Regions from separate parts of the Shewanella sp. SM95 genome, predicted to be linked through region 1. Evidence: predicted binding sites of a transcription regulator. Region 1 holds the regulator's gene; each other region holds the start of a gene.
The links. Region 1 encodes LexA, which represses DNA repair genes until DNA is damaged. Its sites were predicted from a motif close to TACTGTATNNNNATACAGTA; they were not measured.
Positions count from the first base shown of each region.

Region 2: a site for LexA is predicted at 2,666-2,685, ahead of L5M29_RS22140 (S24 family peptidase). Genes of this name have one in related genera too.
Region 3: a site for LexA is predicted at 3,623-3,642, ahead of dinB (DNA polymerase IV). Genes of this name have one in related genera too.

Region 1 covers NZ_JAKKSE010000014.1:86,860-97,942, reverse strand. Annotated here, with positions in the region: gene L5M29_RS15365 (cytochrome c oxidase subunit 3) at 1-491, opposite strand, end outside; gene L5M29_RS15360 (cytochrome c oxidase assembly protein) at 488-1,069, opposite strand; gene ctaD (cytochrome c oxidase subunit I) at 1,071-2,663, opposite strand; gene coxB (cytochrome c oxidase subunit II) at 2,673-4,205, opposite strand; gene L5M29_RS15345 (cell division inhibitor SulA) at 4,609-5,121, opposite strand; gene lexA (transcriptional repressor LexA) at 5,118-5,738, opposite strand; gene plsB (glycerol-3-phosphate 1-O-acyltransferase PlsB) at 5,899-8,322, shown strand; gene mtr (tryptophan permease) at 8,322-9,578, shown strand; gene L5M29_RS15325 (VOC family protein) at 9,727-10,500, shown strand; gene L5M29_RS15320 (ribonuclease T2) at 10,577-11,083, opposite strand, start outside.
Region 2 covers NZ_JAKKSE010000033.1:23,099-34,181, reverse strand. Annotated here, with positions in the region: gene L5M29_RS22155 (DUF6088 family protein) at 1-205, opposite strand, end outside; partial or broken gene L5M29_RS23765 (resolvase) at 418-609, opposite strand; gene L5M29_RS22150 (hypothetical protein) at 777-1,883, opposite strand; gene L5M29_RS22145 (hypothetical protein) at 2,124-2,483, shown strand; gene L5M29_RS22140 (S24 family peptidase) at 2,689-3,423, shown strand; gene L5M29_RS22135 (Y-family DNA polymerase) at 3,420-4,670, shown strand; gene L5M29_RS22130 (DNA cytosine methyltransferase) at 4,877-5,791, shown strand; gene L5M29_RS22125 (hypothetical protein) at 6,315-7,661, opposite strand; gene L5M29_RS22120 (hypothetical protein) at 7,744-8,400, opposite strand; gene L5M29_RS22115 (hypothetical protein) at 8,417-8,620, opposite strand; gene L5M29_RS22110 (hypothetical protein) at 8,800-9,024, opposite strand; gene L5M29_RS22105 (GIY-YIG nuclease family protein) at 9,097-9,948, opposite strand; gene L5M29_RS22100 (DNA replication terminus site-binding protein) at 10,304-11,083, shown strand, end outside.
Region 3 covers NZ_JAKKSE010000010.1:90,076-101,158, forward strand. Annotated here, with positions in the region: gene L5M29_RS12580 (methyl-accepting chemotaxis protein) at 1-400, shown strand, start outside; gene L5M29_RS12585 (DMT family transporter) at 554-1,486, opposite strand; gene L5M29_RS12590 (LysR family transcriptional regulator) at 1,579-2,478, shown strand; gene dinB (DNA polymerase IV) at 2,523-3,599, opposite strand; gene bfr (bacterioferritin) at 3,802-4,269, opposite strand; gene bfr (bacterioferritin) at 4,279-4,752, opposite strand; gene nqrM ((Na+)-NQR maturation NqrM) at 5,006-5,230, opposite strand; gene L5M29_RS12615 (FAD:protein FMN transferase) at 5,246-6,292, opposite strand; gene nqrF (NADH:ubiquinone reductase (Na(+)-transporting) subunit F) at 6,391-7,647, opposite strand; gene nqrE (NADH:ubiquinone reductase (Na(+)-transporting) subunit E) at 7,694-8,302, opposite strand; gene L5M29_RS12630 (NADH:ubiquinone reductase (Na(+)-transporting) subunit D) at 8,308-8,940, opposite strand; gene L5M29_RS12635 (Na(+)-translocating NADH-quinone reductase subunit C) at 8,940-9,728, opposite strand; gene L5M29_RS12640 (NADH:ubiquinone reductase (Na(+)-transporting) subunit B) at 9,721-10,920, opposite strand; gene L5M29_RS12645 (Na(+)-translocating NADH-quinone reductase subunit A) at 10,920-11,083, opposite strand, start outside.

The DNA of each region.
Region 1 (11,083 bases):
ACGATAGTGTTGATTAATGGCAGTCCAGTCCATGGCATGGCTTGGGTTTTAGTGCCATCTGGCGTAGTTATGAGCGGCCAAATAGCTTCAAACTGAGGCCAGAGCACTTCGTGGGTCATGGCATTATTCGATGCGCCACCGAGCCAAGGCACTGCGAACATGCGGGCATAAAATAGTGCCCCGAAAAAAGCCCCGAAAAACATGACTTCCGAAAAAATAAACCAGCTCATACCTTGGCGAAACGATCGATCCATTTGGCTAGAATAGAGCCCTGCCATCGACTCTTGGATCACGGTTCTAAACCAACCCACCAGCATGAATAGGATCACAGCGATCCCAACCAGCAGCACATAACCGCCACCGGATGCACCTGATTTCAACTGCTGCACGAAAAGGCCTGCACCAGAGGCGATTAAGAACAAGCCAATGGCACCTATAATAGGCCAGACACTTTGGGATGGAACGTAGTAAGTCTGATGTTTCGTTGTCATTTTGCAGCTCCTTGCTCTATGGCAGACGCTAACTGCTTGTCGGTAATGTCGTAGAGAGTGTAAGAGAGGGTCAGAGTGTGGATAGACTCAGGTAACTGAGGATCCACATAGAAAATGAGCGGCAGCTCAGCGCTAGTGTCCGCCGCTAAGGGTTGTTGATTAAAGCAAAAGCATTCTGTTTTATTAAAATAAGCTGCACCTTGGCCGGGCGAAACTGAAGGTATCGCTTGGCCAATCGTTGCTTTAGCGGACATATTGCGCGCCAAAAATGCCGTATGGATTAGCTCGCCAGGGTGAACTTCGAGCCGTTTGGTTTGTGGCGCAAATGTCCATGGCATGCCTGTTTGTACCTGAGAAATAAATTCCACAGTCACTATTCGGCTTGTATCTACTGTGATTGCTTGATAACTACTCGCGGTATTGGAGGGTTTTCCATTGATACCGAGTTGCTCGCACAACACATCGTAGAGCGGCACCAGCGCGAATCCAAAGCCAAACATGCCAATACAGCCGATAACTAACATGCTGATAAGTTTACGATTTGACTTAGATTTATCTTGCTGGTGTTGGGTTGCCATTTCATTTCACCTCAGGTGGTGTCGTGAAGGAGTGGTAAGGCGCAGGGCTTGGCAATGTCCACTCTAAACCCTCGGAACCTTCCCAAGGTTTAGCGGGGGCTTTTTCGCCGCCACGGATGCACTTAATTACTAAAACTAAGAAAATCAATTGCGATAAGCCGAAGGCGAACCCACCAATCGAGACGATTTGATTAACATCGGCAAATTGAATCGAGTAGTCAGGGATACGCCTTGGCATTCCTGCCAGCCCAAGGAAATGCATCGGGAAAAATAGCACATTGACTGAAATCACCGAGCACCAGAAATGCCATTGTCCCAGTCGTTCGTTGTACATGTGTCCCGTCCACTTAGGTAGCCAGTAATAGGCCGCTGCCATGATGGAGAAAATCGCACCAGTCACGAGCACATAATGGAAATGTGCCACAACAAAATAAGTATCGTGGTACTGGAAGTCGGCGGGTGTAATGGCGAGCATTAATCCCGAAAAACCGCCAATAGTGAAGAGTATGATAAAGGCTACAGCAAACAGCATGGGCGTTTCGAAACTGAGTGAGCCGCGCCACATAGTGGCAACCCAGTTAAACACTTTCACTCCAGTTGGCACTGCAATCAACATAGTGCAATACATGAAGAACAGCTCGGCAAACACAGGCATACCTGTGGTGAACATATGGTGCGCCCACACGAGGAACGACAGAATTGCAATACTAGCCGTAGCATAAACCATGGATGCATAGCCAAATAAGGGTTTACGACTGAAGGCTGGGACTATGGCAGAGATGATGCCAAAGGACGGCAAGATCATGATGTAGACTTCAGGGTGGCCGAAGAACCAGAAAATATGCTGGAACATCACAGGATCGCCGCCGCCAGCCGCATCGAAGAAACTCGTGCCGAAAAACTTATCTGTCAGCACCATAGTCACTGCGCCAGCGAGTACGGGCATAACCGCGATCAGTAGGAATGCCGTGATAAGCCAAGTCCACACAAACAATGGTAACTTCATCCATGTCATGCCTGGCGCGCGTAAATTCACTATGGTCACAATCACGTTGATTGCGCCCATGATCGAACTTATCCCCATGATGTGAATAGAAAATACAAAGAGCGCCGTGCTATCTGGACTATAAGTTGTTGATAGTGGTGCGTAGAAGGTCCAACCAAAGTTAGGTCCGCCACCTTCCATAAATAGCGAACTGAGAAGGATAGTGAAGGCGAAGGGGAGTATCCAAAAACTCCAGTTATTCATCCGTGGCAGCGCCATATCGGGCGCCCCTATCATCATAGGGATCAGCCAGTTAGCGAGCCCTGTAAAGGCTGGCATTACCGCACCGAATACCATGATCAGCCCATGAACAGTTGTCATTTGGTTGAAAAAGTTGGGCTCGACCAATTGTAATCCAGGTTGAAAGAGTTCAGCGCGGATCACCATGGCCATAGCGCCACCGGTTAAGAACATAATGAAGCTGAACCATAAATACAAAGTACCTATGTCTTTATGGTTGGTGGTTAGCAGCCAGCGCATGATGCCCTTTGGCGCACCATGATGATGGTCATCATGGGCTGCGGTTTGATCTTGAGTCGTAGTGCTCATCATTATCCCCTACTGTCCATGACTTGCGATATCAGCAGGTTGCACTGTATCGCCGGTATTGTTATCCCAAGCATTGCGTTCATAGGTAATGACTGCTGCAAGTTGCTGTGGGCTAAGCTGTTTGCCAAATGCCTGCATAGCCGTGCCCGTTTTGCCGTGCATCACAATATCGATGTGATTGGCGACTGGTCCAATGGCGATAGCACTACCCACTAGCGCGGGGAAGGCGGGTGGTATTCCTGCACCTGTCACTTGATGGCAGGCAGCACAGAAGGTCGCGTAGACAGTTTCACCTTCGGCCATGAGGGCGTCATGGCTGAGTGTGGGGAGGCTTGCGGGATCGATTGCAGCTGAGACGTCTGCAGGTGCGGGTGTCGGAGTTGTACTGCTTGGTACCGCGGCGGATGTTTGTGCAGAATTGCCGTTCATGTACTCGTTGACGTCTTTGGCTTGCACTGCATCGCCAGTATTATTGCCCCAAGCATTCCGCTCGTAGGTAGTCACTGCCGCGATTTCTTGTGCGGTCAATTGCTTACTAAACGCTTGCATGGCAGTACCCGTTTTACCGTTGAGCACAATTTCAAGGTGACCGCTGAGTGGTCCCGTTGCAATCGGGCTACCTTTAAGGGGCGGAAATACGCCTTGCAACCCTTCACCATTGGGCTGGTGGCAGGCTGCGCAGTGCCCGAGGTAAACTTGTTCACCTTGAGTCATCAACTCTTCTTTACTTAGGGTTTGTGATAAAGCGGCTTGAGCGGCTTCAGCCGCAGCACCTGCGGCTTGTTTCTGCTCTGTTACCCAAGCCTCAAACTCGGCTTCAGGTAACGCTTGTACTACGATAGGCATAAAACCATGGTCTTTACCGCAGAGCTCGGCGCATTGACCACGGTAAATGCCGGGTTTGTCGATGCGAGTCCAAGCCTCATTGATAAATCCAGGGTTGGCATCTTTCTTAATTGCAAAGGCGGGTACCCACCAAGAATGGATGACATCCTCTGAAGTCATCAGAAAGCGGATTTTGCGGTTTATCGGTAGAACGAGCGGTTTATCGACTTCCAATAGATAGTTTTCACCCTTGGTTTCGGTGCCTTCAATTTGTGCTCTGGGTGTTGTCAGTATGCTATAAAAATCAATATCTTGATCGAAATAGCTGTAATGCCATTTCCATTGGGACCCCGTGACTTTTACGGTGAGATCGGCGTTGCTGGGATCTTCCATTGCGATTAAAGTTTTTGTCGCTGGAATCGCCATTAAGATCAAAATGATAAATGGCAGAATCGTCCAAGCGATTTCAACTTTAGTGCTTTCGTGAAAGTGGGACGCGACAGCGCCTTTGGATTTTCTGTGGTTGATCATGGCGTAAATCATGACGCCAAAGACCACTAGGCCTATTGCGCAGCAGATATACAAGATGGTCATGTGCAAGTGATAAACCTTGCCACTGATCTCGGTCACGCCAGGGGTCATGTTGAACCGCATGTCCGCGGCGGTCAACGGTGGTGCGAAAAGCACCACGAGTAAACAATACAACAATTGCTTCACAAGACTTCTCCTCTGCCAATTGCGAATAGCAACTACAAAGAAGAGCAACACAGTAAGTCTCAACTCTATGCAAACTCTTCAGTTCCCAAAAAAGCTTTTTTGACTTCAACGTGCGTTGGCGGCTGTTACTTTTAATCAAGTATTGTTACTGCTGGTAATTAGCCACGCTGGCACATACTGCTGAAATAAATCTGTTCTCTATTTTTAGTGGCGCTTCGAGTTCGATAAATACTCGATTCATTGACCACGGAAGGTGATATATCACCACCGACTTAACCAACCATACTTGCTGTTTAAATATTGATCAAGATCACTTATTTATCTAATTATCTGAAAAATTGCCAAAAAAAAGCCTCACATTCATAGGTGAGGCGGCTTTCAAGGTAAAAAATTAAATGAATATTTAATGTACAGCGCTAAAAAAAGATTGCTGACCGAAGAGATTGCCTTGCTCAATGCGTACGTCGGCATGTAAGTGACTGTTTACGTCTTCAAGCACTATACCCATAGCTCGGGCACTTTTAGCCACGATTTGTAGGCGTCGATTATCCCGCGCATCTAATGATTGAGTCCAAGTAATGACTGCACTGGACGTACCACTTGTTAGGGCTTTTTCCATCGCCCACAGGGTTTCGACTTCATCTTTAGCATGTACCAGCAAAACTCTATCCATACGCACACCTGCGCTAGCGAGTGTTTGCTTGTAGCCAATACTTGGAGGGTTGATGAGCACTAACCAACGGCCCTGTTGGCTTAACTGAGCGAGTTGTGCACTCAGATGAATTAATTCTTGGCGACCTTGAGTCTTGGTTGGCATACAGGCGATAGGCGCATGGTGCCAGTCATAGTCGGCATCACGGACTTCATCGAGCCACAAGCCCGGATGGCGGGGGGCATTGCCAAGTAGTTTATTCATAGCCAATCTCCATTACGGATCACACCGACGGCGAGTCCTTCAATTGTTAAACTTTGGAAGCCTAAATCCACTTTAATCGGGGAGTAATCTTCATTTTCGGCATGTAGATAGACTACATTACCTTTTTTTTCGAAACGTTTAACAGTGACATCGTCATCGACTCTAGCGACAACCACTTGACCATTTCTAGCTTGTTCTACTTTATGAACTGCCAGCAAATCACCTTCGAGAATACCGATATTTTTCATGCTGTCGCCCTTTACTCGCAGTAAAAAATCGGCGGCGGGATGAAACATGCTTGGGTCGACTTGGTAGTACTGTTCAACATGTTCTTGGGCGAGGATAGGTTCACCCGCGGCCACTTGGCCGATGAGCGGTAAACCTGTTTCAGTCAAATCTTCGATTTCCGCAGGCAGACGAATGCCTCGAGATGTGCCTGGCATGATCTCAATGCAGCCCTTTTTTGCCAACGCTTTAAGATGTTCTTCAGCCGCATTGGCGCTCTTAAAACCTAAACGGGTTGCGATTTCTGCCCGAGTGGGTGGCATGCCAGTATCGGCAATATTTCGTTTAATTAGCTCTAAAATTTCAGCTTGGCGTGGCGTCAAAGGTCTCATGGTGTTTCCTGTTTTTCTATACAGTTACTGTTAGTATATACAGTATTATTTGCAGCGCAAGTATTAACCACTTTTTAGCTATGTTGGAGAGAATTAGCGAATATTGCCCATAGTCTGGTATTCTATCGGGCTAGTAAACGCACTTAATTGCATAAGAATAATGCCTAAACACGACTCTCTTTGGTTGAAATCATTACGTTGGATCCAAAAACACTTAGTGCACACTATTGTGGTGCCTCAGGATCCCTTTGCCGATCTGAATCTGGATGCTTCCAGACCCCTTGTTTATGTGATGAAAACAGAATCCCTCAGTGACATCGCTGCTTTGAGCGAAATAACGGCTAAGTTAGGCTTACCAAGCCCTTATGAGCCTCTAGTGGCTAATGGTGTGACTGCGCCTCGGGTTGTCTGTCTTCAAGGACGTAAGCCACTGTTTGGCGAACGTGCTGGTAATGAGCCTTTCCTCGAATGCTTTATGCGTTTGTTAGCCGTGCATAAGGAACGTCCTGAATTGGATATTCAACTGGTGCCCGTGAGCTTGTATTGGGGTCGCACGCCAGGGAAAGAAGACGACACTATGAAGGCGGCCGTATTTGAGCGGGAAAACCCGACTTGGTTGCGCAAGTGCTTGATGATTCTGTTCTTAGGTCGACATAACTTCGTGCAGTTTTCGAATGCCGTATCCCTGCGTTACATGGCTGACGAACATGGCACCGACATGGGGATTGCCCATAAGTTAGCACGGGTTGCGCGCGTGCATTTCCGTCGTCAACGTAAGGTAATGACAGGGCCTGTGCTGCCAAACCGCCAAGCACTGTTTCATTCGTTACTCAAATCTGAGTCGCTGCGCAAAGCGATTCAAGAAGAAGCCGCCAGTAAAAAGATTTCTGAGACCCAAGCGCGCGAGACGGCTATTGAGTATCTCGATGAAATCGCTGCCGATTACTCAGACAGTTTAGTGCGTATTGCCGAGCGTTTTTTAACTTGGCTGTGGAACAAGCTTTACAGCGGGATCAACATTAAAGGCGCCGAGCAAGTTCGGCAGTTACACCACGATGGCCACGAGATTGTTTATGTGCCTTGCCATCGCAGCCACATGGATTACCTGCTGTTATCGTATATTTTGTATTATCAAGGCATGGTTCCGCCGCACATTGCTGCCGGCATTAACCTCAATTTCTGGCCCGCGGGACCTATGTTCCGTCGCGGTGGTGCCTTCTTTATCCGCCGTAGTTTTAATGGCAATAAGCTGTACACCGCAGTATTTCGTGAGTATTTAGATCAGCTGTTTGCTAAAGGTTATTCGGTGGAATACTTCTCCGAAGGTGGCCGTTCACGTACTGGCCGTCTGTTGGCGCCGAAAACTGGCATGATCGCCATGACGATGAACAGTGTGCTGCGCGGTATCGAGCGTCCAGTCACGCTAGTGCCTGTGTATTTAGGCTATGACCATGTGATGGAAGTGGCGACGTATCATAAAGAGTTAAGTGGTAAGAAAAAGAAAAAAGAATCTGTGTGGCAGGTGTTTGGTGCGATTCGCAAACTTGGTAATTTCGGCCAAGGTTATGTGAACTTTGGCGAGCCGATTACTCTGCAAAACTTCTTAAATGAGCGCGCGCCAAACTGGCGTACTGAGTTGGCCGATGATCCTGAGCAAAAACCAAGCTGGTTAACGCCAGCGGTAAACGTGCTGGCGAATCGAGTGATGACGAATATTAACGATGCGGCGGCGGCGAGTTCGGTGACCTTGACGAGTTTAGTGTTGTTGGCCACAGATCAAAATGCCTTAGAGCGCAGTCTGCTGGAACGTCAGCTTGATCTGTATCTGACTCTACTCAAAAAAGTGCCTTACACTACTTATACTTCGGTTGCCGAAGGTGATGGTAAGCATTTAGTGCAGCAAGGTTTAGAGCTGAACAAGTTTGTTGTTTGCGCCGATCCTTTAGGTGAAATTGTGTCTATCGAGACGAGTCAGGCAGTGTCTATGACTTACTATCGTAACAATATCATCCACTTATTTATTGTACCGTCATTAATTGCGAGTTGTTTAACGCATAATGAGCAGATCCCGCGTCAGCAAGTTGTGTCAATCGTTGCCGATTTTTATCCACTGCTGAAAGCCGAACTCTTCATGGGCATTAAGGATGTACCTGCCTATGTCAATCAAGTGCTGGATTTCTTCATTGAACAAGGGTTAGTGGTTGAGACTGATACCTTAACTGTCGTGCCTGAACACACTAGCCAACTATTATTGTTAGCCAGTTCAGTGAGCGAAACTCTGCAACGCTATGCCATTATCTTCAATCTGTTAGCGAACAGACCTAAGATGGAGCGCTCAGAACTTGAGTCTGAGAGTCATCTACTTGCCCAGCGTTTAGGCGCTTTGCATGGCATTACTGCGCCAGAGTTCTACGATAAGAAACTTTACGGCACCTTGAGCGTTAAGCTCAAAGAATTGGGATATCTAGCGGATAACCAAGATAAGTCCAATATCAATCGCATACGAGATCAAGCCAATAGCTTATTACGTCCGTCAGTGAAACAAACGATAGTGGCGAGTGTCACCGCGGAGCATACAGTTTAATGGCAAATCATATGAATGCGGCTAAGCATAAGCCCGCAGGTAAGTCCTTGCTCGGCGGCGCCATGATTATTGCTGGCACGACCGTAGGTGCTGGGATGTTTTCTCTGCCCGTGGTCGGTGCAGGTATGTGGTTTGGCTATTCGATTTTAATGTTATTGGGCATTTGGTTTTGCATGTTGATGTCGGGCTTATTGCTACTCGAAACCAATTTGCATTTCGAACCGGGTGCTAGCTTCGATACTTTAAGCAAGCAAACCTTAGGGCAGTTTTGGCGGATAGTGAACGGCGTTTCCATCGCGTTCGTGCTGTATATTTTGACCTATGCCTATATCAGCGGCGGTGGCTCGATTGTGAATCACAGCTTGCAGGGCATGGGAATTGAGTTACCGCAAAGTGTGGCAGGGCTAGTGTTTGCCATAGTATTGGCGAGCATAGTGTTGATCAGCACTAAGGCCGTGGATCGCATTACCACGATTATGCTCGGCGGTATGATCATTACCTTCTTCCTCGCGATCGGCAATTTATTGATCGAAATTGATGTGACTAAGTTGCTCGAACCCGATGGTAATAACAGCTTTTCACCTTATCTGTGGGCGGCGCTGCCCTTTGGTCTCGCCAGTTTTGGTTACCATGGTAACGTTCCCAGCTTAGTGAAGTATTACGGCAAAGATTCCTCCACCATTATCAAGGCGATTTTCGTCGGCACCTTTATCGCACTGGTGATTTATGCCTGTTGGTTAGCGGCAACTATGGGCAATATTCCCCGCAGCCAGTTTATCGACATTATTGCCCAAGGCGGCAATATGGGTGTGTTGGTGGGCGCTTTGTCTGAGGTGATGGCGAGTAGCTGGTTAAACAGTATGTTGACCTTGTTTGCCAACTTGGCTGTGGCTTCATCTTTCTTAGGGGTGACCTTAGGTTTGTTCGATTATCTCGCCGATTTGTTTGGTTTTGATGATTCACGCTCTGGCCGAATGAAAACCGCGTTAGTGACCTTTGTGCCGCCAACGATTTTAGGATTACTGTTTCCCGATGGCTTCTTGGTGGCGATTGGCTTTGCGGCATTAGCGGCAACTGTATGGGCGGTAATTGTCCCGGCGCTGATGGCCTATAAATCGCGGCAGTTGTTCCCCGATAGCACAGGTTTTAGAGTGATAGGCGGTACACCGCTGATTATTCTTGTGGTGTTATTTGGCATAGTCACGGGTGCATGTCATCTGCTCGCGATGGCAAATTTACTGCCGCAATATTCCTAATTTGTTGTGATGATTTAAGCCCTCCATGTGAGGGCTTTTTTGTCTTTAGCGGTTGAGTTTTGTCTTACAGATCTTTTTAACCTGAATACTGGACAGAAATACAAACTCAGGCTTAACTCGAATGATTGTTAAAACAAAGGAGCCGATAATGAAAATGACTCAGTACGCACAAGGACATGCATGTTGGGTTGAACTTGCAAGCCATGATTGGCAGGGAACAACAGCATTTTACCAAGCGTTATTTGGTTGGAACTCGGTTGAAATGCCGATCCCTGAAGGTCACTTTTCGCTATTTAATTTAGCGGGAGATGACTTAGGCGCCATGTATCAAATCCCTGAGTCAGAAGCACATATCCCCAGCCACTGGCGTATCTACTTTGCCGTCGATGATATCGATGCCAGCATTGCAGAGATTCAAGCGGCGGGCGGCCAAGTGCACATGGGGCCGCATATTGTGGGTGATGCGGGCGTGATGGCGCAGGTGAGCGATCCTGAAGGCGCACGCTTTGCTTTATGGCAAGCGAAGAACCACATAGGTGCTCGCCGTCAGGGTGAACTCAATACCCTTTGCTGGGTTGAGCTGGCTTGCAAAGAGCCGCGTACTGAAGAAGCCTTTTACTGCAAAATCTTCCCTTGGACCAACATGCCGAGTGACATGCCTGACATTGAATACTCAGAATGGCAGCTTAATGGTCAATCCATCGGCGGCATGATGACGATAATGCCCGAATGGGGCGATATTTCTCCCCATTGGCTGCTTTATTTTGCAGTAGCCGATTGCGATGCATTTGCAGAAAAAGCCCAAGCGTTAGGCGCGCAAGTGTGCATACCGCCTAGTGATATCCCTGATGTGGGACGATTTTCTGTCATTGCTGACGCCCAAGGCGCTACCTTTGCGGTGATCAAGCTTAATCAGATGTGACTGGCATATTAAGTGCTGTCATTAAGGTTAAAAACGGCGACGCTAAATCGCCGTTTTTATTTGTCTAACTATTTGTTTAATTAGCGTTATCAATCATGATTGTTTCAGGGCAGGAGCCTTTTGAGGCCTTATTGGCTTTGGCGAGTAGGCTAGGTAAGGAGTCAGAAGTTTTAATGACTTCGGGCAAGTTAATGCGGATTTCACTCAGTAATCCCTTGCCACATTCAAGACTCATTTTAGTGTGAGCGCCTTGACCGAAGCTGCTATCAAAACTTTGGTTTAACTCACTTTTACTGACACTCTTACCTATGTTGTCATGAATAAATTTTTGTACCCATGCCGAGGCATTGACCGCTTGGGTCAGCTGGGTTGCCAATAAAAAGTACTCGTTAGGGTCTTGGCTACGGCAAGTGCCGTGTTTCCACCATTCGTGGCGTTCTAAACAGGTGCCATATTGGGCGCTTGGCATGACTTCTTCTAAATTTTTGCGCACCGATGGATTCAGTTCAAACTCTGGATAAGTACAGAAATCATTCGGTTGCAGTTTGACTGTGCTGCAATAGCCATATCGCGTGCCGCATTG
Region 2 (11,083 bases), on a different contig from region 1:
TAGGCATTAAACGTCCTGTCAGACTATTTATTCGCGCTTTCGTGTATAAGCCATAGCCAAGCTTCATTATCTCGCCTCTATCCATTAACTGGTTAAGCGATCGGCCAATCTGGTCATAGCTAGCAATGCCGTCAAAGTCTTTGCGTTCGAAAACGTAGCGTCTAGAACGCTTTATCTTTTGAAAGATACTGTCAACAGCAGCCATTTAAACCTCCTTACTCTACAATAGCGCGAGTATAGCTTAACGTGAGGATAATAGGAATAAATGCGGCATTGCATCAAGATTTAATGCTGCAGCAGGATTTAATTAAGCTAATGATTGATAAGTTTTAATTTATATTAAATTGGTACCCACCTATATGCCTCTGCCATTCTCACCTAGTCTGCAATGCAACAGCGTTCATCCATGAAAATGAATTATTCCGACCCAAACTCGCTCAACTTGGCTACTTTAGCAATGGTAGAACGACTGCATTTAAGCAGACTCTGCACCTGTGGCGAGCTTTTCCCTTCATCGAGTAGTAACCGAATATTTTGCCTTAATCCATGGTCAGGCTGACGCCCAAGATACTTGCCTAAGGTTTTGGCCTTTTCGGTGCCTTGCGTTTGTCCATCTATCTATTAGATAACAATCTCACTTTCTGAGGATATTCATTACTAATGGTAATGCTAAAATCGAATTTTAGAGCCTAAGCACTAAATGATTTATGTCCAGAAGTAAGCCACAAGGAGTATGAAAGTTATTCCTCTCCAACACGAACATCCTTCGAAATATCTTATTTTTTCTCGGTCTGACTGCCCGCCACACGGTTGGCAGCTAGAGCTTGGGATAATATCTCCCGTTCACGCTCTGATTGAGATAGATCTAATTTCACCTGATTCAGTTGTTTTTCGACGCTAATAAGCTCAGCTTGGAGGCTTCCGAGTTGGTTTGCTTGCTGACGATAACTATTGAGATCTGTATTAAGTCTTTGCGTATCACGCTCAAATGCCAACTTTTCTGCATTAACCTCGGCTAGTTTTGCTCGAGAGTCTGCTAATTCATTGCGCACCGATACTAAGGTTGCCGTTAAATTTTCCGCAGTCTTACCTAGCTTGGCTTCTGTAGCCTTTAATTCTGTTCGGTCCTGCGTCAATCGCTCAAGGTTCGCTGTGGTGTATGAGATCTGGTCTTGCTGCTTTGATAGTGTGGCCTGCAGAGTTGCAATGGTGGCCTTCGCTTGCTCTAACTCTCGCTGTTCTAGTTCACGCTTCGCAACATCGATGCTGAGTAATTTAATTTGCTCTCGAGATGCCCTTAATTCGGTCTCTGCTTGTGCAACGCGCCCATTCGCTGCGTCTACTAATGCTTCTGCTTTTAATACTTCGGCTTTTGCGTGATTTCTTGCGTCATCAATGGCCTTTTCGCTGGTGGCCTTTAACTCTCGCAGTTGTTGCTCTATCAGGCTTACAGCAGATTGGGCCTTTTCGACCTTGGCTGCGGTGCTGGTTTCAATCTCCGCAACTTGAGCCGCCGTAGTATTCAAGACGCTTTCTAACTTATCTTCACTGTCACTTAACAGCGATAGCGTTTCATCAAGGTTTCGCGTCAACTGGGCAACTTGCTCGGTCAGCGATTCGTTACGACGGTCAATCATGAGCAACAGTTCTTGAGACAGCAACTTAGCTACGGCAAGGCTTCCAACCTCTTCCGCGATAGCATTTTTTCTATGCTCAAGATTATTTTTGTACTCAATCAAGAACCCTTGGATCGACGATGTTCTGCCCTGCAGATGAACGCTCAAGTTACGTGTCGTTGGCTCGACACCGTTTTTAAGCATTTCATTCGCGAGCTTAGTCACTTCCTCAAGAGTTGCCTTCGGTTTCACTGCCAATTGTTCCATTTGCTTGCCTCAAACATCTTCAAAGTTAATGACTTACATCGATAAATCCCAGTGTAGCCAGTTATTCAACACTCTGCAATGGAAACGATGTTTTTACGGAAACATCGTTTCCCGTTTCCCGTGGTGATTTGCGTCATTCATGTCTTGTATGGTGCTGATATAGAAGGGTAAATCCTGAAATTTGCCAGAATCGGCCGCCGTAATAGAATGTTCCTACATCAACTGAATGGGACAGAAAAAATGACCGAACTAGCAACTACGCCAACTGCACCGCGCAACCATGCAGAGGTCGCTATGTACCACTACTATCTGACCAATGCCGTGTTGACGACGAGCCCCAACGAGCAAGTCATTGGTGATGTGTTGGGGATGGGGGAAGATGACTTTGTGATGGAGCTGTTTGCGCTGTCTGAAGCGTTTTGGCTAAAAGGTGAAGATCTCTATGCCGAGGGTAAAGCGTTCTCAGGGCTTGCGGTATTCGACGTTGTGGCTGAGCTGGCTGAGTTCTTCTGGGGGTATGTAGAGCATACTGGAGAAATGCCTGACCTTGATGCGTTCAAGCTGGATATTGACCGAGTGTTTGAGACTTACACGCGATAAATCACCTGTCTAATACTCTTCAAAACAGTGAGGCCTACAACCCCGATGGTAGTAGGCCCAACTTCCAAGCAGTAGTTTCTAACCCTGTAATGGAGTGCTTATCTTTTTAATATTTGTTCCCTCCATGTATTCTTTACGCAAAAAATCATCTTCGGGATTTTCGATGTTTCAATAATTAGCTATACTGTATTAATGTACAGTATTTGTGATTTGTCCTATGAACGTCATCATTAGTTTGGCATCGGCAGGCATACACGGCTTTGAGAGTCCAGCCGCTGGATACCAAGAGAAGGCGCTAAGCCTCAATAATCTTATTGTCTCACACCCATCAGCAACGGTATTTGCAGAGGTTACCGACGACGCTATGACGGGTCTTGGGCTATTTACCGGAGATCTACTTGTCGTTGATAAGTCATTGACTGCGACGCGGGGAGATGTCGTTTTGGCGCTGGTGCACGGCGAAACCGTTTGTCGGCAGCTAGACGATGACCATGACCATCATCAACTTCATGCCAATACCAATGCTCATTATTCCGAAATATCAGTCACAGACGGGATAGAGATTCAGGGCGTGGCCATTTGTGCAGTGCGCTTTCATCGACGCAAGCGCGATCCTCTAGTGTTGAAAAGCCTCGATGACCTTCTGGTTGAATCGACGTTTGTGGGTCGTGCAAGAGGGGAGTCTATGACGGGGGTGGGCATCCACTCCGGTGACATCCTGATAGTGTCACGTCAACTAACTCCAAGTTCCGGCGATGTCATCATAGCCATGTATAACGAGGAATTTGTTTGTAAAGTCTTAGATCTATCCAATAGCAGGTTGTTATCGGCTAATGACGATTTTGAGCCGGTATCAATTAGGCTTGATGACCGCTTCTGGTGCGAAGGGGTCGTGCCAGCATCCATTAGATTATTGAAACAACCGAGTTTATTGGTATGAGCAGCATAATAGCGTTATGCGATGGGAATAAGTTTTACAGCTCATGCGAACAGATTTTTAACCCGCAGTATCGTGGTAAGCCTCTAATTGTGGTCTCGAACAATGACGGCATGACAGTGACGTTAAGCCCTGAAGCGGCTGCGTTGGGGCTTAAAAAATTCACGCCTTACTTTCAAGTTGCTGAGTTCTGTAGGGCGAATGGCGTGGTTGTTTGCTCGAGCAATTACGCCTTGTATTCAGAAATCAGCTCTCAGTTTATGAAAGTCGCATCGAGAGAGTGTTTTTCGTATTTTCCCTATTCGATAGACGAGATTTTTGCTGAATTTGGGAATGATGACACACCACAGAACCTCTCAATATTAGGCCGCAAGCTCAGGCACGATGTCTGGCGCGAGGTCCGATTGCCTATTGGTGTCGGGCTAGGGGATACCTTAACGCTGGCGAAAGCCGCAAATCATGCAGCGAAGCGCTTAGGCTATCGCGGTGTTTGCGTGATTAAAGCGCACAATCGTGAAGCCATTTTAGGTGCAATGTTGACTACCGAGGTGTGGGGTGTAGGAAAAAGAATTGGCCAGAGGCTAAATTCGATGGGGATTCATACTGCGCTGCAGTTGGCCCAAATGAAGACTAAGACCGCGAGGAAAATGTTTGGCGTTAACATCGAAAGAACAATTTTCGAATTGAATGGGACAAAGGCGTTTAACTGGGACGATATGCCCGTTAATAAGCGACAGATATTCTCCACACGCTCAGTTGGCCAGCGAATAACGACGATAGCGGGGTTAAAAGAGGCGTTGTCATTCCATGCGTGTGAAGCGGCTCGAAAGCTAAGGGGTCAAAAATCGGTAGCACGTTGCTTGGTATTTTTTGCTCAAACATCCGCGTATGACAAGCATGGTGTTAGTGGTTTCAGTCGGACAATTCATTTACCAGCTCCCACCAGTGACAGCATGATTATCAGTCAGCAAATTACCTCTGCGGTTGAGTCATTTTATGCCGCAGTGCCGTACTATCGCGTTGGGGTAGGGCTATTAGATATAGAACCAGGCTTGCAGCTCGATATGTTCAACGACAACCTGGGAAAACCAGCGTTGATGTCAGTCATGGACAGATTAAACGAGCAAATGGGCAAAGGTGCCGTGTTCGTCGCTGCCAATGGCATTGAGAAAAAATGGCAGATGCGGCGAGCGTTCTTGAGTCCATCTTATCTAACAAATTGGAATGAAATTCCAACCATTCACTGTTAGCAACGTAGTAAAATTTGCCTCATTTAAAGCTTGTGTGATGATTACTCTCAACGAATTTAGGAGAGCATCATGCGGTTAAAATCAGATTTAGAGTTGCAAATTGAGTCTTTGGCCAAAGATTATCGAAAAAAAGATAAACGGCTATCCTGGGAGACTTGTAAGAAGAGAGCGAAAGAAGCACTCCGTAGATTTAACCGGGTGAAGCCATGCGGGGAATAGACCTATTTGCTGGAGCTGGGGGGAATACAACCGGCGGAAAGATGGCTGGACTACGCATGTTGTGGGCGGCTAATCACAACCCGTTAGTAGTTAAATATCATGAGCTAAATCATCCAGAGGTCGCACATAAGTGTCAAGATCTGCATCAAGCAGACTGGTCGTTAGTACCAGAACACGATATTTTGCTTGCTTCCCCTTGTTGTCAGGGACACAGTCGAGCAGCGGGAAAGAAGAAATCCAGCAAGAAGGCAGATTTGAGTCGGTCAACTGCTTGGGCCGTTGTGAGTTGCCTAGAGGTGCATAGGACCCCAATAGCTGTGATTGAAAATGTGGCAGATTTCCTGAGTTGGGAGCTTTTTGGTGCGTGGGAATATGCGATGCGGTCATTGGGATATTCTCTATCGTTTAACCATGTAAACGCAAGCCGCTTGGGAGTGCCACAGAATCGCGAGCGTCTATTTATCGTAGCCACTAGAACAACGAAACCGATCGTTCTAGAACTGCCAGAAAAAGGGCCAATAGCAGCTAGAAGTTTTATAGACATGGACATGCATGCGTACAAGTGGGACCATATTTCTAATCGTGTGTTAGCAACACAGAAAAGAGTCACTAATGGACGGAAACAGTTTGGTGAGGTGTTTCTTGATGCTGCTTATGGAAGCGCTAGGTCTGGACGTTCGATTGACAACCCCATAGGCACTATTACCACGATCAACAAGCATAGTCTTGTCATTGGCGATTTAATTCGGCCATTGAGTCTTAGAGAGCTAGCAGCAGCACAAACCTTTGATGAATGTTATCAGTGGCCGGCATCTGCTACGGCAACAAAAATGATGATTGGCAACGCTGTTCCGCCGGTCATGGCAAAAGAAGTTATAAGCGCTGTTTTAAAAGCTGCGTAATTAGCTGGGCAGATAAAGTAACAGATAGATTTTGAGTTTTCATTGAAAATCTACTGGAAATAGAGCGACTAAAGTGCTGTGGTATCATTCCACCAAATTTAAATGCTTGTAGTAAGGATCACCTATGAAAAGTATAAAAGTTATGATCTTAAACATCCTATTACTAGGAGTGGCGATAATCTTGTCAACAGTATTTGACCAACACCAAGCGGCACTATGGTTTGTATTTGCAAGTTTAATTATGGCAACACTCAACATCGGTAAACGAACATAGTTCAACGCGAAATAATTCAGATAAATCTTTTGAGGTGTTCATGTACAAGGCAGTATTTTTAGGTCTTTATATCGTGGCTTCAATCCTGTGCGGGTTTACCTTCCACGACTTAATAGGATGCGAAAATGCGTTGTTGGGCTCAATTGTTGGGTTTGCCTTAGGCAGTGTAGCTTTCTTCTTTGCGTTTAAGCCTGCTTCAGAATTGATATTTTCAAGTGGCCGGCAATAGAATTAGATGTTAGTTCAGTATTACTCTTCGAAGGAATATCTCGAAGTGAATTCTGACATGATAGCAATGTTGTTCGTAGGGTTTACTGCAACTGCCGCACAGGTACTCACTGCTTCTCGATAAAGTTTTGCGCCAACACGCCTAACGCCTTCGTAGTTAAACAATAGATCTGGAATACGGTCTGCAATTGATGAACCCCGCGGCACCATCAGTAAGCTAGGCAGTTTGCTGTAAGGGCAAATCAACATATAACGGTAACTTGGGTCGGCATGTGCATTGTCAGGGATAATTTCGAAAGCGCTTGCATTACCACCGTTTGTATATTCGTTGTAGAAATCTTCGAGCGCTTTTGGTTTGTTGGCCATCAAGACGTAAGGTCCATTGATTGTTTGAAGTAGGTATTCAAGCTCTATCCCAATGCCAAGGATTCGCTTTAGCTGAAATAAGGAGGCTGGTGGCAATGTTGCAGCGCTTCCGAGATACCAATTAAGTTCTTTTAGAGTAATGCTGCATAGCTTGGCAATATCAACCATCTTGCCTGGCCAATTTGCGAGAAGCATTTTTATCAGTTCTGCAGTGTTATCGCTGTGTTCATATTCGTCATCATCGCTCAGTTCGATATAGTCAGCGTTCGTGCCGCTCATTAACCACATGAAGTTGTCAATTGAATCTCTCTTGAAATAGCGAGGCCCGGATTCTGGTAGCGACTTTTCCCACGACGACAACCAATCCCCAGTTTGCCAATCGAGTTCGGTGTCATTTAGTGGTGCGCTCAAGGGCTGTATTGGTTGCTGCAGCCATTGCATAATTTTCAATGCCTCTTTACCGCTGTGGTAACTTGGTGCGATTCTTACATCTTTCAGATGATCATCTTTCGCAAAACGGCATAAGGTATCAAAAGGTGTTTCTTGCGGTTGGGGCGGAGCCGAACTCGCTGTCATGGAGATATATTGCGCACTTTCTTGCGCAGACCTTAGTGAGCCTGGGTGTGATCTATCATTAGGCGCAGTAACTTGCAGTTCTACGCCAAGTGGTTGCAGTGCTTCGGCAAGTAACGGGCAAGCTGCATGTAGATACTTGTTTACGCGCACAATATCAGGCAAGCCCCTTAACCCTTTGGCGTGCTCCCAAGCATTGGCCAAAAATCCTTTAATTGCAATTGGCGCGTCAATTGGTGCAAATGTCATCCAGCGAATGGGTAGGCCTGCGACTGTGAGACCGTAAAGTAAAATAGGGCTTAGTTGGTAACGCTTGGCGTCACTGACCGTCATTGGGTCAAGGAGTTTAACGATACCGTGCTTGGGATGAGCAAAAAGGTATTTCGCCGTTGCTACATAGAGATGATGAATACGCGGTTCTTTTTGCATCGAATAAAACTCCAGATTGAATTGGTTTCACTCTACGTGCGATCCGGTAATAGCTGCTCATAGATAATGATTATCAACGTGCTTAAATGTTAATGTTTGAAAGTTGTCGCCAGAAATATACCCCAGATAACACTACTACAAAGAGTAACATTACCAATAAGCACAGTGCCATGATAGAGCTGAGCAAATTCAAAAGAGTGGTGTAACTGAGTGGCAGGGCTCCAATCACAAAACACAGGCAGTACAGAGCAATATAGCTGTTATTCAGATCAAACTTGCTTGGAACGGCATTAGCCACGACTGAAGAAGTGAAATACATCCAGATTCCAAACCGCAACGGTTCATCAACGGCGAAATTATAAAGTGCAGACCAGTCAATGGTGGCTGGCGCCTGGAATAACCAATTAAGTATGCACACAACAGCAAATCCGCCGAAAAGCGGGGCTATTCCGACGAATAAACGTAACACAGGGCTAATTAATGATGGTCGGTACTGGTACTGCACGAAGCCAAGTGTGCCGTCAGGCTGTGGTGAGAAAAAGGATATTTTGGTAATAGTAAACCGAACCAGAATTGCAGTAAGAGCATGACTGAGTTCATGGACAATTACACCCGGGGCAGCATAAAGACGAAACAACAAACCACGCCCAATGGTGGAAAATACCCTGTCGCGCAATAGTGACAGTAGCGTTAGGGCTATCCCTAAACTGAATACTGCTAGCCAGCCTTCATTTGCCATAAGTGGTTATTTAAGGTTAATAAATACTATCAGATATTTCCATTTCCCTAATGCTGTATGCATGGGCGATGTCGGCGCGTTCAACGGCGTTTTTCGCATCGGCCTCAAGGCGCTCAACCATCAGTTCTAATGTTTCCATTTGCTTGGCACGGCGTAAGCGCAATACATAGGTTTTCACTGTGTCACTAGCACTATTGAAGTTGAACATCTCACGTAACATTGTTTAGTCCCGAGCAAAAGATTTCCAAATGTAATTCTGGGGAAGACATTAACACCAAATGATAATTCCCAATATAACCGATGCCAAAATAATTCAATTTAGACCATCATGCAAACTAGGGGGAAGGAATAAGCAAGAGCACGGAGTACACCTGATAATTCCGTTAAACTCTGACGCGCTTATTCTGGCGTTTCCTTGGATATAACTTGTTTAACTCGCTTCACCGTCGAGGTGCGATTGAGTGTTAATCTGGCGATTTTCTCTTGAGTGAGATTGCCTGCCTCCAACAGATCAATCACATATTGATACTGCTTGCGCCATTCCTCGCCACCGACTTTGATGGTTCCCTTGGGGCGCCCAAAACTGCTGCCGCTTTGAATCGTCTGGCGAATCCCTTTACGCACAGCATCTAATCGCTTGGGTTCGTAACGCCAACGCCCTGTGGCAATAAAGCGCTCGTCCTTATCGAAGGGGGCTTAGTCATTGGCTACGCGTGTGAATGCGGCCTTAAGCTGCTTCAATGCTGACGCATCGAGGCTCAGATATTCTTGATGCTTTCCTATCTCTCTCTTTGATAGCCGGTATCGATACAATACATACTGCTCCAGATAACCGCCGTAAGGGATTAACCGCAATACTTTGGTGGAGATGTCCTGGTTAAAGTGGGCTTTCATCTCTGACATGACTTCAGCTAACCTTACGTTCACTTCACGACGTGTCCGGCCCACCTTATAAATGACTTCACCACTGTCTAGGGTTAACTCAAATAAATAGGTGGTAGCCATCATCAGCTGCTGTTGGCGCCAAGCCTCAATCTCAAAGTGTGCTCGATGTAGTTCGTTGTTAGCCACTAACTGCGATTTTCTATGTATCCGGGCTGTGAGTTGGCGGCGAAACCAGTTGCTGAATTTACTCAGCGATAGTTGGCCGGTGATGATTAACGCGGCATCGGTCAGTCGATATTTACCCGTGTAACTGTCGGTCTCAATAAGATTGTGCTTTAACAGATCACGAACATGCTTAGGTTCATACCAAAATACTTCCCCAGGATGGGCTTCGGCGTAATTCTGTAAGACATTAACAAGGAAATCAGGCGCGCAAAGGTGAAAGTGATCCCAGCCTGGTATTTGTGGCAGCTGTTGCAGTGACTCATGGCAGGTTTCGCCGTCATGTCGAAAGTGATGAATATTGACTAGCCCCTTTGCGGCGATCAACGGCACGGCACAAAAGGGGCAGGAGAGGTCGGTTTTACCACTATTTACCACATCGATAGCGATTAACTCTCCGTCTGTGGCTTTTCCGAGTGTTAAAAAGGCATTGGAAGTCATACTTAATTGACCCTGTTAAATGTCGAATAAATGTAGCTCAAATAAGTATGGGGAAGAACGTAAGTTATATCAACCGGTCAGGTCATCAGGTCATCAGGGCGGCTAGGGTATTCTAATCTCAATTCAATGGCTAAAGTCGATTATTTGCAAAATCTGCCATAATCTTGTCGTCACTAAGATTATCTAAATTTCTCTTCCACTTTCTCAAATATGGCCATCGCCACTTTATTGAGCACTATTAATTATCTATCCAGATACTCAAGAGGTAGGGGTGTACACCTATCTTTGTTAGCCCACATCATTGCATGATGGTCTAAATGAGGTTACAGTAAGACAACAACAAAAATACTTTAAGGTGATAGCTTTGTGTATCATATCGGATAGCTATGAAGTGATCCAATCCTCATTGCGGGAGCTCAATCACCTGCTTGATTCGAATACCCCTATCCGTGCCAGCGTGACACCTGTACCGCCCGTCATAAAATCGGCTGAGAAAGTGCGCGAGCCGGTGACGGTGATTTCGGTACGCGAAACACTGGGTCTTGCAGCAGTAACGAAAGCCAAACTCGCTTACGGTGATTTACACATTCATCCTGATTACTCGCAGCGCTCAGCTCGTAGAACGCCTGGGGTGCTTTGGTACTCCACATCGCCGTTAGTCACTCACAAAGTTATGGATGTCATTGCCCGGATTAACTTGGCTAAAGCGGCCATCGAGAAGGAAATCACCACCAAGTACAGCGCCCGTGCAGACAGATTTGAGAAACTACGAGAGGTTTGCCCTGGTGTCATGGCGTTACATCTCTATCGCCAAATCCGATGCTTTGACGAACCCATGACCTCGGCGCGGCTCAGCTGGTTATGCAAGGATGTGGTGTCGAAGGTCGATAAAGACAAATTGCTACAGCAACTGAACGCGGATATTAAGCGCCTTGGCGATGAATGCCCAAGTCAGCTATTGCTGTTAAAGCAGAACATCTTGAACACCCCCGAAGCGATGATTCGGGCGCGTCGGGATATTCAGCCGCAGCCCGTGGCCAATCTCATGATTAACGGGAAGGTGAAAACGGTTACCGCTACGATGCCGCTTATTGTATTGCAAAGTGAGCCGTTAGAGATCAAGCCACTCACTACG
Region 3 (11,083 bases), on a different contig from region 1:
TGCCGATGAAGTGCGCTCCCTTGCCTCTAAGACTCACCAATCCACCGAAGAAATTAAATTGATGATCGCCAATGTCCAAAATGGCACTCAAAGCGCTGTGGCGGCGATTAATATCGGTAATGAAAAGGCTATCTCAAGCGTAGAAGCCGCCAGTAATGCCGGTGAAGCCTTAGCGCATATTGCAGAAATGGTGAGCCAAATTAGTGAGATGAACAATCAAATCGCCCTCGCAGCCAAAGCGCAAACCACTATGGCCAATGAGAGCCATCAAAATATTCAACACATTGCCGAACAGTCGGAGGAGAGTCTACGAACCACTGATGAAATCTACGCAGCAAGCGTACAACTCTCGTCAATGGCGAGTAATCTCACTGCGCTGGTCAGCCGCTTTAAACTGTAATTTGTTGAGAGTGAAAGCTTTTATATAAGTTACCTTTTGTAAATCAGTGATGTTTGAAAGGTCCCCTCAAACGAATAAGGGAGCATAAACCTGTCGCAGTGATTATCTGAATTCAGGTGCTCCCTTATATTTAAACAGCAAAGCTAGCACAGATTAGCAGCGCTTAACCACTAAGCCTCTTGCCGCGCGTAAGTTGACTAACATAGGTAACATCAACGCAAGGATCACTATCAGCATCCCTACCAATTGAATTTCCGTCACAGCCTGCCCCATGGCTAACGCCGTTAATGCTGCAAAAACGGGCACGAGATTAAAAAAAATCGATGCCTTAGCGGGGCCAAGCGCCTTAACACCGTTAATCCAAAACAGATAACCGAGCACAGTGGCGAACAAACCTATGTAGAGCACGCTAGAAAAAGCCGTTGCCGACAGTTCCATCAACTCCAGCCAAGGGTGAAACTCACCTCGGCCAAGCCCAACCACGGATATAGACACACTGGCAGCTATCATACTCAGCAAGGTAAATGGCAATACAGGCAACCAATGGCCGACCCGTTGCGAACAAATGGTATAACCACTCCACGCCAACATGCCGGCGGCAATCATCACATCACCTTGGTTAAAACTAAAATTGAGCAACTGCTGCACACTGCCGTTAGTGATCACTAACAGTACGCCCGCCAAACCGCCCACTAAGCTGAACACTTGTTGTCTGCTGAGCCATTCACGCTGTAATAGCGCGTTGACGATTGAAGTCACCAGCGGACTGAGCGCCATAATCAAGGCGCCATTGGCGGCAGAGGTGTGCTGCAGGCCATTAAATAACGCCAAATTTAAGCCGCCAACACCAATCACGCCTACTAGCGCTATGACAGCGTATTGCGCCAAACTCAATTTAGGCCAAGCCTGACGAGTAAAAACGATATATAACGCTAGAGTCACAGCCGCAATGGTAAAACGCCAGAATACGAGAGATTCCCCTGACATCTCCTCCAGCACTCGCTTAGCAATCGGAAACACACTGCCCCAGCTAAAAACGCAAATCAGTAGACAAACGAATGTCATGTAAGGTGTATGGGATTTCATATCGTCCTCTAGGGAGGTAATTGGGATTGAGCTTAGTTTATAAGTTTCATATATTATTAAAACTAACAAGATTGAGAGTTTAAATTCCAAATATGAAACTTAATTATTCCTTAGACGATATGCGCTTATTTTGGGTGGTGGCACAGCAAGGGAGTTTTAAGCTCGCGGCGCAGCATTTAGGCATTCCACCTTCAACCTTAAGCCGTCGAATCAATCTGTTAGAACAATCCTTAGGTCTGCGTTTACTGCACAGAGACGCCCATAGAGTCAATCTGACCGCCACAGGTCAGCGGTATCTCGAACGCTGCGGCCCGCTATTTATCGAGTTAAACCAGGTATCTGGTGAGTTGCATGCGGATAAACATCAAGCGGTTGGCAAATTGCGGATCTCGGCGCCCATCAATACAACCTATCGCTGGCTGGGTGAATCACTCAACGCCTTCCAACGGCATTATCCCAATATTGATATCGATTTAAGTCTGTCGAACATGAATATCGATGTCAGTGAAAACGCCATCGATATCGCCTTTCGAGTGGGCGAACCTAAAGATCCCGATTGGATTGCAAGGCCACTTACCACGATTAGCTTTGTACTTTGCACCAGCACATCGGCAACCCAGTGGCATGCGCTGCAATCCATTGAAGAGCTGGAACAGCATCCGGTTATCATCGCCAAGCCCACAAAAACGTGGCGTTTACAGCACAATCGCACAGGGCAAAATGTCGAGTTTGAACCAAGGGGGAATATCAAATTAGCCGTCGATGATATGGCGATTGCCTGTCAGGCCGTGGTGGCGGGGCTTGGGATTGGACTCATACCCATCAGCATGGCGAGTGAACAGATACGAAGTGGCAAACTCATTCAAATACTGCCCGAGTGGCAAGGTATTCCGCGCACCGCCTACTTAATGTATCGCGATCGAGACAACCTGCCCTTACGGGTCAGACTGTTAATTGATTTTATGTTGGCGAATCCACCCGAGGCTTATTGAGCCAATGCAGGCATGAGTCTGCGGCTTATCGACTCAATAAACGGCTAGAGTGCTAAATCCAGCTGAGTCTGGCCGTTTAAGCTTGTGGCGACGACAAGAGTAGAATCAGTAAGGCCAACTGAAATACCCAATAGACGAATGCCGCGGCCTTCTTGCCTTTCCATAGCCTGTGCGAGTAGCTCATAGAACATTACAATCGAGACTTCATCGCTGCGGTGCTCAATTGTAGTCTGCTTGAAATCGTTAAACTTAAGTTTGACCACCTGTTTATGTATTTTGCGTTCCTTAGCACTGCGACTTAAACGCAAGGACAGTTCTTGGATCAAACTCGGCATCACCTGCTGGCACTGCTCTAAACTATAAATATCCTTCGCTAATGTGGTTTCAACACCCACTGATTTGCGCTCTCTGTCGGCAGAAATACCCCGTTCATCTATGCCTTGGGAACGCTCAATCAACACACCACCAAACTTACCGAATCGCGCTAAGAGCTCAGGTTTAGAATAAGCTTGCACATCGCCACAGGTATTGAGCCCGAGCGAAGAGAGCTTTTCGGCGGTGACTTTACCAACACCGGGAATTTTACGCAGCGATAAGGTCTTAACAAACTCAGAAAGCGTCTCTGGCGTAATGACATATTGGCCGTTTGGCTTGTTCAGATCCGAGGCGACCTTAGCTAAAAATTTTACTGGCGCGATACCCGCCGATGCGGTTAAACCCGTTTCGGTTAAGATATCGCGACGAATCGCTTGGGCAATCAAGGTCGCAGAGCCCTTATATTGTTGGCACTCACTCACATCCAAATAAGCTTCATCTAAGGAAAGCGGCTCAATTAATTGGGTATAGCGAGAAAATATTTCACGAATTTGTAGCGACACTTCTTTGTAAACCTGCATCCGGCCTGGTACTAAAATCAGCTCAGGGCACAACTTAAAGGCATAAGCCGTCGCCATTGCTGAACGTACACCGAATTTACGTGCCTCGTAACTGCAAGTACTGATAACACCGCGACGGTCGCTACTGCCCCCCACAGCTAAAGGTTTGCCTCGGTACTCAGGAAAGTCGCGCATTTCCACTGCAGCAAAATAGCAGTCCATATCGATATGAATAATTTTTCGCACGTTGAATTCCTCCAACGCCAAAATACTGTATATAAAAACAGTAATCAAGTATTCCTGATAGATTTGGGCCAATAAGATGTGGCCTAGCGCTGGAAAAGAGAACAAGACAAGTGTGAGGAACAACAGACATGCTTAATAACTGAGTTTCCTAGGCCATTACACTCAGTGGCCTAGGCATTTACTCAACCTAACAATCTAAGGCTCACATCTTAGTTTGCAGGTAGTTTTGCAATCCAACACGGTCAATAAGCCCAAGTTGTTTTTCGAGCCAATACATATGGTCAGACTCTGTATCGTCGAGTAATACTTCAAGGATTTCACGTGTCTGGTAATCTTGCTTCTGCTCACACAGTGCAATCACTTTGCGCAAATCGTCCGCGACCTTGTATTCATAGGCGAGATCATTACGTAGCATTTCTTCTACATCTTTACCTATGTTCAATGCCTCACGGGCGGCAACATTGGGTGTACCTTCGAGGAATAAAATGCGCTGCACTAATTTGGCTGCATGGGCTTTCTCATCATCTGACTCATGGGCGATACGCTCATAGAGTTCTTTCAGGCCCCAATCTTCGTACATATGGGCATGGACAAAATACTGATCCATTGCCGAGAGTTCTCCCGTTAGGAGTCGATTTAACGCATCGATAACGCCTTTATCGCCTTTCATATCTTGCTCCTATTGGTCGCTAATTTGCGATTGTAGATAATTTTGAATACCGGTTAGCGTAATGAGCTCTTGCTGCGACTCGAGCCAATCTAAGTGCTCTTCTTCGTCTTCGAGAATATCTTCCAGCAGATCGCGGCTCACATAGTCCTGTTCGGCTTCACACAAGCTGATCGCATCACGCAGCAATGTAAGCTGCTCTTGCACCATGGCCAGATCGCAGTCGAGCATCTCTTGGCTATGTTCACCAATGCGAAGTTTTTCGAGTTGTTGCAGATTAGGTAGACCTTCCAAAAACAGCACTCGCTCGATGAGCTTATCGGCGTGCTTCATATCTTGGATGGATTTTTTGTATTCGACGTGGTTTAACTTCTCTAAGCCCCAATGTTTAAACATGCGGGCATGGAGGAAATATTGATTGATTGCGGTCAACTCACAGGTAAGCACCCGATTCAGTTGCCCAACCACTTTAGGATGACCTTTCATAAGTTACTATCCTTGGTAAGCGTGAAAAGATTGATCTAAATCAAGCTTCTAGCCTAGTACAATTTATCGACCAACTCAAATTATCTTTATATTTCACTCACTTAATGATGAAAAGCATTCTCATTCCTGCTTAGATTAACTTGCTATCCCACTCTAATCCCAAGGATAAATCTCAAATGATTAACCCGTGTAAGAAAATACAAGGCAAAAAAATAGCCCCCTAAATCGGAGGCTATGATCGAATCAAGACTATTTAGATAATGCGGTCTTTCGTTAACTTCTCACGACGCGCTTCTTCAGCGGCCATACGACGTTTACGTTTGTCACAAGGGTCATCACAATCACACGCTTTTTCAATCCCTAGAACACCTAAACCGCCACAACTTCCTTCAACGGCTTTGCGCTTGATGAGATAACCAATCGACATGAGCAAAAAGAAGACTAACAAGATCACAAATGCCGCGATAAAAGAGGTCATGGTTTACTCCAAAAACTAAATAAGGAAAGGCTTGAAGGCGTCGCTGTAATAAACCTTAAATCCGTCGCCTTGCTTTTCGATTAGCATTATCGCCAAGTGTTCCTTCTTGGCAAGCTCCAATGATGCTTCTGTGCCCAAAACCATCATGGCCGTCGCAAAACCGTCGGCCGTCATACAATTTTGATGCAATACAGTCACGGATGCTAACTTATGATTTATCGGCAAACCAGTACGCGGATCGATTATATGCGTAAAACGTTGGCCGTCTTCTTCATAATAATTACGATAATCACCAGAGGTCGCCATCGCCATAGTACCAGGTGCGATAACCTGTTGTACGGCTTCAGAGCCATCATTGGTCGGTTGCTCTATAGCAACACGCCAAGAGCTTCCATCACCTTTGGCACCTTTGATACTCAGTTCGCCACCGATTTCAACTAAATACCCTGTCGCGTGGTATTTATCAAGAATGGAAGCGATCTTATCAACCCCAAATCCCTTCGCGATTGATGATAAATCTACATATAAATGGGTATTGTGCTTACTTAGACGGTTGCCTTCAATGGAAAGTTCACTAATCCCTGTTTTGGCTTTAGCCGCATCAATATCAGCCTGTGTCGGAACTTTCGTCGGACGCTTATCAGGTCCAAAACCCCACAGATTAACTAAAGGACCTAAGGTAATATCAAGTGCCTTATCCGTCACTTGATATAAACGTATTCCCTCTTGCACCACTTTTATGGTATCCGGTGAGACTTCAACACTTTGCTCCAATGGCAATTGGTTGAAACGGGATAATTCTGAATTAGGCCGATACGTCGACATCTGGTCATTGACTAGCTCAAGGGCTAAATCAATCTCCGCTTGAAGTAACTGCGCCGTCGGCATCTGCTCATTCGGGACGACTTTAATGTGATAAGTCGTGCCCATAGTGCTGCCGGCCAACGAAATGACTTCGTTTTGCTTAGAACAGGCTGAAACAAAAAAGGCCAGTCCCACGAGGACTAGCCAGTTAAATGAATACTTTAACGCTGAGTTATTGATCTTTAAGGTCTGAAACATAGTGACCTACTACTCTTATTTGGGCCCTTAAATGCAAAAGTTGCAGATGAAAGGTTAACCTCAACATCTGCAACTTTTCTATCTAGGACTAATGAACATTAGCCGCCGAAGTCATCCAACAGGATGTTTTCGTCTTCGACACCAAGATTTTTCAACATACCAATGACGGCAGCGTTCATCATTGGAGGTCCACACATGTAGAACTCACAATCTTCTGGGGCATCATGGTTTTTCAGATAGTTTTCATACAATACGTTATGAATAAAACCTGTATAACCATCCCAGTTGTCCTCTGGTTGAGGATCTGAAAGTGCCACATGCCATACGAAGTTATCATTCTCAGCCGCTAGGCCGTCGAAGTCTTCTACGTAGAACATTTCACGCTTAGAACGTGCACCGTACCAGAAGCTCATCTTACGTTTAGACTGAAGACGCTTCAGTTGGTCGAAGATATGTGAACGCATTGGCGCCATACCCGCACCACCGCCAATAAACACCATTTCTGCATCGGTATCTTTCGCGAAGAATTCACCGAATGGGCCAGAAATTGTCACTTTATCACCCGCTTTTAAGCTCCAAATGTAAGATGACATCTTACCGCAAGGCAGTGTCAAGTTACGTGGTGGAGGCGTCGCAATACGCACGTTCAGCATAATAATACCGAACTCTTCTGGGTAGTTAGCCATTGAGTATGCACGGATAGTTTCTTCATCAACCTTAGATTCAAGATTGAAGAAACCGAAGTGTTCCCAGTCGCCACGGTATTGTGCAGGTACATCAAAATCTGCATATTTAATATGATGAGCTGGTGCTTCGATTTGAATATAACCTCCAGCACGGAATGGTACAGACTCGCCATCAGGAATTTGCAGCTTCAGTTCTTTAATGAAAGTGGCTTTGTTATCGTTAGAGATAACTTCACATTCCCATTTCTTGATACCGAAGATTTCTTCGTCAAGCTCGATTTCCATATCGTTCTTAACGTTAACCTGACAAGAAAGACGACAACCTTTACGGGCATCACCTTTGCTGATGTGGTCAAGTTCCGTTGGCAGAATATCGCCGCCGCCAGACTTAATCACCACGCGGCATTGGCCACATGAGCCACCGCCACCACACGCACTCGATACGAAGATACCGCTGTTAGCCAAAACGCCTAACAACTTACCGCCCGCACCGGTTGTAATCGCTTTTTCAGGATCGTCATTAATGCCGATCGTGATGTCACCACTAGCCACTAACTTAGACTTAGCGAATAAAATCACTAATACCAAGATGAGGACGATAGCAGTAAACATACTCACACCGAGGTAAACCTCGAGCGGAGTAGATTTAAAAATACCAAGAATATCCATTAACTTATCCTTAGAAGGTCCAATTCAAGAAGCCGTTATGTGTCTCTTACAGAGACACACCTGAAAACGACATGAAACCTAAGGCCATCAAACCAGCGGTGATAAAGGTAATCCCTAAACCACGTAGGCCGTTAGGCACGTCGGCATACTTCAGCTTCTCACGGATACCGGCCATCAATACGATAGCTAATGCCCAACCCACTCCTGAGCCGAAACCAAACACCACACTCTCGCCTAGCTTGTAGTCACGCTCAACCATGAATGATACCGCACCGAAAATCGCGCAGTTCACTGTGATCAAAGGTAAGAAAATACCTAATGCGTTGTACAAAGGTGGAAAGTACTTGTCCAGTGCCATTTCCAGAATTTGAACCAAAGCCGCAATCACACCGATAAAGGTAATGAATTTCAAGAAGCTTAAGTCAGCTTCAGGTGCGCCAGCCCAAGCAAGTGCACCAGGAGCTAGCAGCCCTTGATAGATAACTTGGTTTGCTGGGACAGAGATAGTTAACACTACAACTACCGCAATCCCTAGGCCCATGGCTGTAGTAACTTTCTTAGACACAGCCAAGAAAGTACACATACCTAGGAAGAAGGCCAGTGCCATGTTTTCAATGAAAACAGAGCGAATTAACAGGCTAATATAATGTTCCATCGCACTTACCCTTTTGCTTCAACTTGCTCTGGCTTATAGGTACGAATAATCCAAATCAAAACACCGATCAGGAAGAACGCACTCGGAGGCAGTAGTAGCAGACCGTTTGGTTGGTACCAGCCGCCATCAGAGATCTTGTGCAGGATTTCAACACCGAACAGAGAACCGTTACCAAACAGTTCACGTACGAAGCCAACAGCTAACAGAATCGCACCGTAACCTAAACCGTTACCGATACCATCCATAAAGCTCATCATTGGCGGTGTTTTCATCGCGTAGGCTTCGGCACGACCCATTACGATACAGTTCGTAATAATCAGACCGACGAATACCGACAGCTGCTTAGAGATCTGATAAGCATAAGCCTGCAACAATTGGTCAACCACGATTACCAAAGAGGCAATAATGGTCATCTGTACGATAATACGCACACTGCTTGGAATATGATTACGGATCATTGAGATAAACAGGTTCGAAAACGCAGTTACCGCAGTTAACGCCAACGCCATTACCAATGCAGTTTCGAGCTTGCTCGTTACCGCTAATGCACTACATACACCAAGTACTTGTAAAGCAATCGGGTTGTTGTTGACTATAGGTCCGGTCAGAACCTGTTTCAGTTCTTTAGCGTCAGACATTAGTTGAGACCTCCATTGCGTGCTTTTTCAATGAAACTCGCAAAACCTTCTTTACCCAACCAGAATGTCAGTGAATGTTGTACACCGTTACTCGTTAAGGTTGCGCCAGATAATGCATCTACACCGTACTCAGTGCTAGCAACAGTTGGGTTTTTCGTTACGCTGATAGCGAGTTTACCTTGCTCATCAAATAACTTTTTGCCATGCCATTTCGCTTTCCACTGAGCATTTTGCACTTCGCCACCTAAGCCCGGCGTTTCGCCGTGCTCGTAGTAGACTAAGCTTTGCACTGTGTTTAGGTCAGCATCCATAGCAAGGAAGGCATACATAGTAGACCATAGGCCATAACCATGGATTGGCAGAATGACACTGGTTAATTTACCTTGGCCGTCACGAACAAGATAAACTACAGCCTTATCAGCAACACGTTTCACTGAAGCGATGTCATTCTCAGGTACAAATGAGGTTTTCACATCACGAGACGCTTTACGTTGATCATAAGTGTCAGCATCAACACCCTCAACCCAAGCACCCGTTTTCAAATCGACCAGTTTAGCTTCGATGTGTTTGCCGTATGTATCCAGAATTTGCGCTTTGGTCACTTTGCCAGCTTTAGTATCGATAAGACCAGCGGCTTCCAGAATGTACTTTTGCTTATCAAGCAGTTTATTTTCTGCTTGAGTCGGTCTCAGTAACACTGCTGCAGTAGACACAAATATCGCACAAATTAGACACAGGCCAACGACGATAAATAAGGTTCTGCCGAACGAATCTTTATTACTAGCCACGGGCAATCCTCCGCTTGATATTTGCCTGAACCACGAAGTGGTCGAACAATGGCGCGAACAAGTTAGCAAACAAAATTGCCAACATCATGCCTTCAGGGAATGCAGGGTTAATCACGCGGATAAACACAGCCATTGCACCGATCAAGATACCGTATGCCCATTTAGCTTGGTTAGTAAATGACGCTGACACTGGGTCTGTCGCCATGAACATCATGCCAAACGCAAAACCACCTAACACTAAGTGCCAGTACCAAGGCATTGCAAACATTGGATTAGTGTCACTACCGACAACGTTAAGCAGCGTAGAAATGGCAATCATGCCCACCATTACACCGCCAACGATACGCCATGAAGCGATACGCGTGTAGATGATGACCAAACCACCTAACAGAATCGCTAATGTAGACACTTCACCCACTGAACCTGGAATGAAACCGAAGAACGCATCCCACCAGTTTTGGTTAATTGCGTAATCTAAAGTGCCAGACGCCGCTTGGCTCAGTGCAGTTGCACCTGAGTAACCGTCAGCCACAACCCATGAGGTATCACCTGACATATTCAACGGATAAGCGAAGAACAAGAAGGCACGACCCGCTAGTGCTGGGTTTAAGAAGTTACGCCCTGTACCACCGAACACTTCTTTCGCCACGACCACACCGAAGGTGATACCCAGCGCCACCATCCATAATGGGATAGTTGCTGGCAGCGTTAAAGCAAACAGGATAGAGGTAACGAAGAAACCTTCGTTGACTTCATGACCACGGATAGAGGCAAACAGCACTTCCCAGATACCACCGACGGCAAAGGTCACCGCGTAGATAGGTAGGAAGAAACAGGCGCCATACCACATCAGCGCAGGCCAGCCAGAGTTTGCCGTCAGTTCGGTACCGAACATGCTGAACAAGCTCACTTGCCATACGTCAGGAGTAGCAAAACCAGCCACTAAAGCTAATTGAGCTTGTAAACCTACGTTGTACATACCCACGAACATCGCGGGGAAAGCACAAGCCCAAACCGTAATCATCATACGTTTTAGGTCGAGGTTATCGCGAACATGGGTTTTGCCCTTGTTCACTTTACCTGGGGTATAAAAAATCGTGTATGCCGCTTCGAATAGGGCATAAAACTTTTCGTATTTACCGCCTTTTTCAAAGTCGGGTTCAATACGTTCGAAAAAATCTTTCAAGCTCATTAGCCTTCCCTCTCGATCGTATCTAGACAGTCACGCAGATATGAACCGTAGTCATACTTGCCTGGACATACGAACGTACACAGTGCGAGATCTTCTTCATCTAACTCTAACGCGCCTAAAGTAGCAGCACCGTCAAAGTCACCTGAAATCAAGTCACGCAACA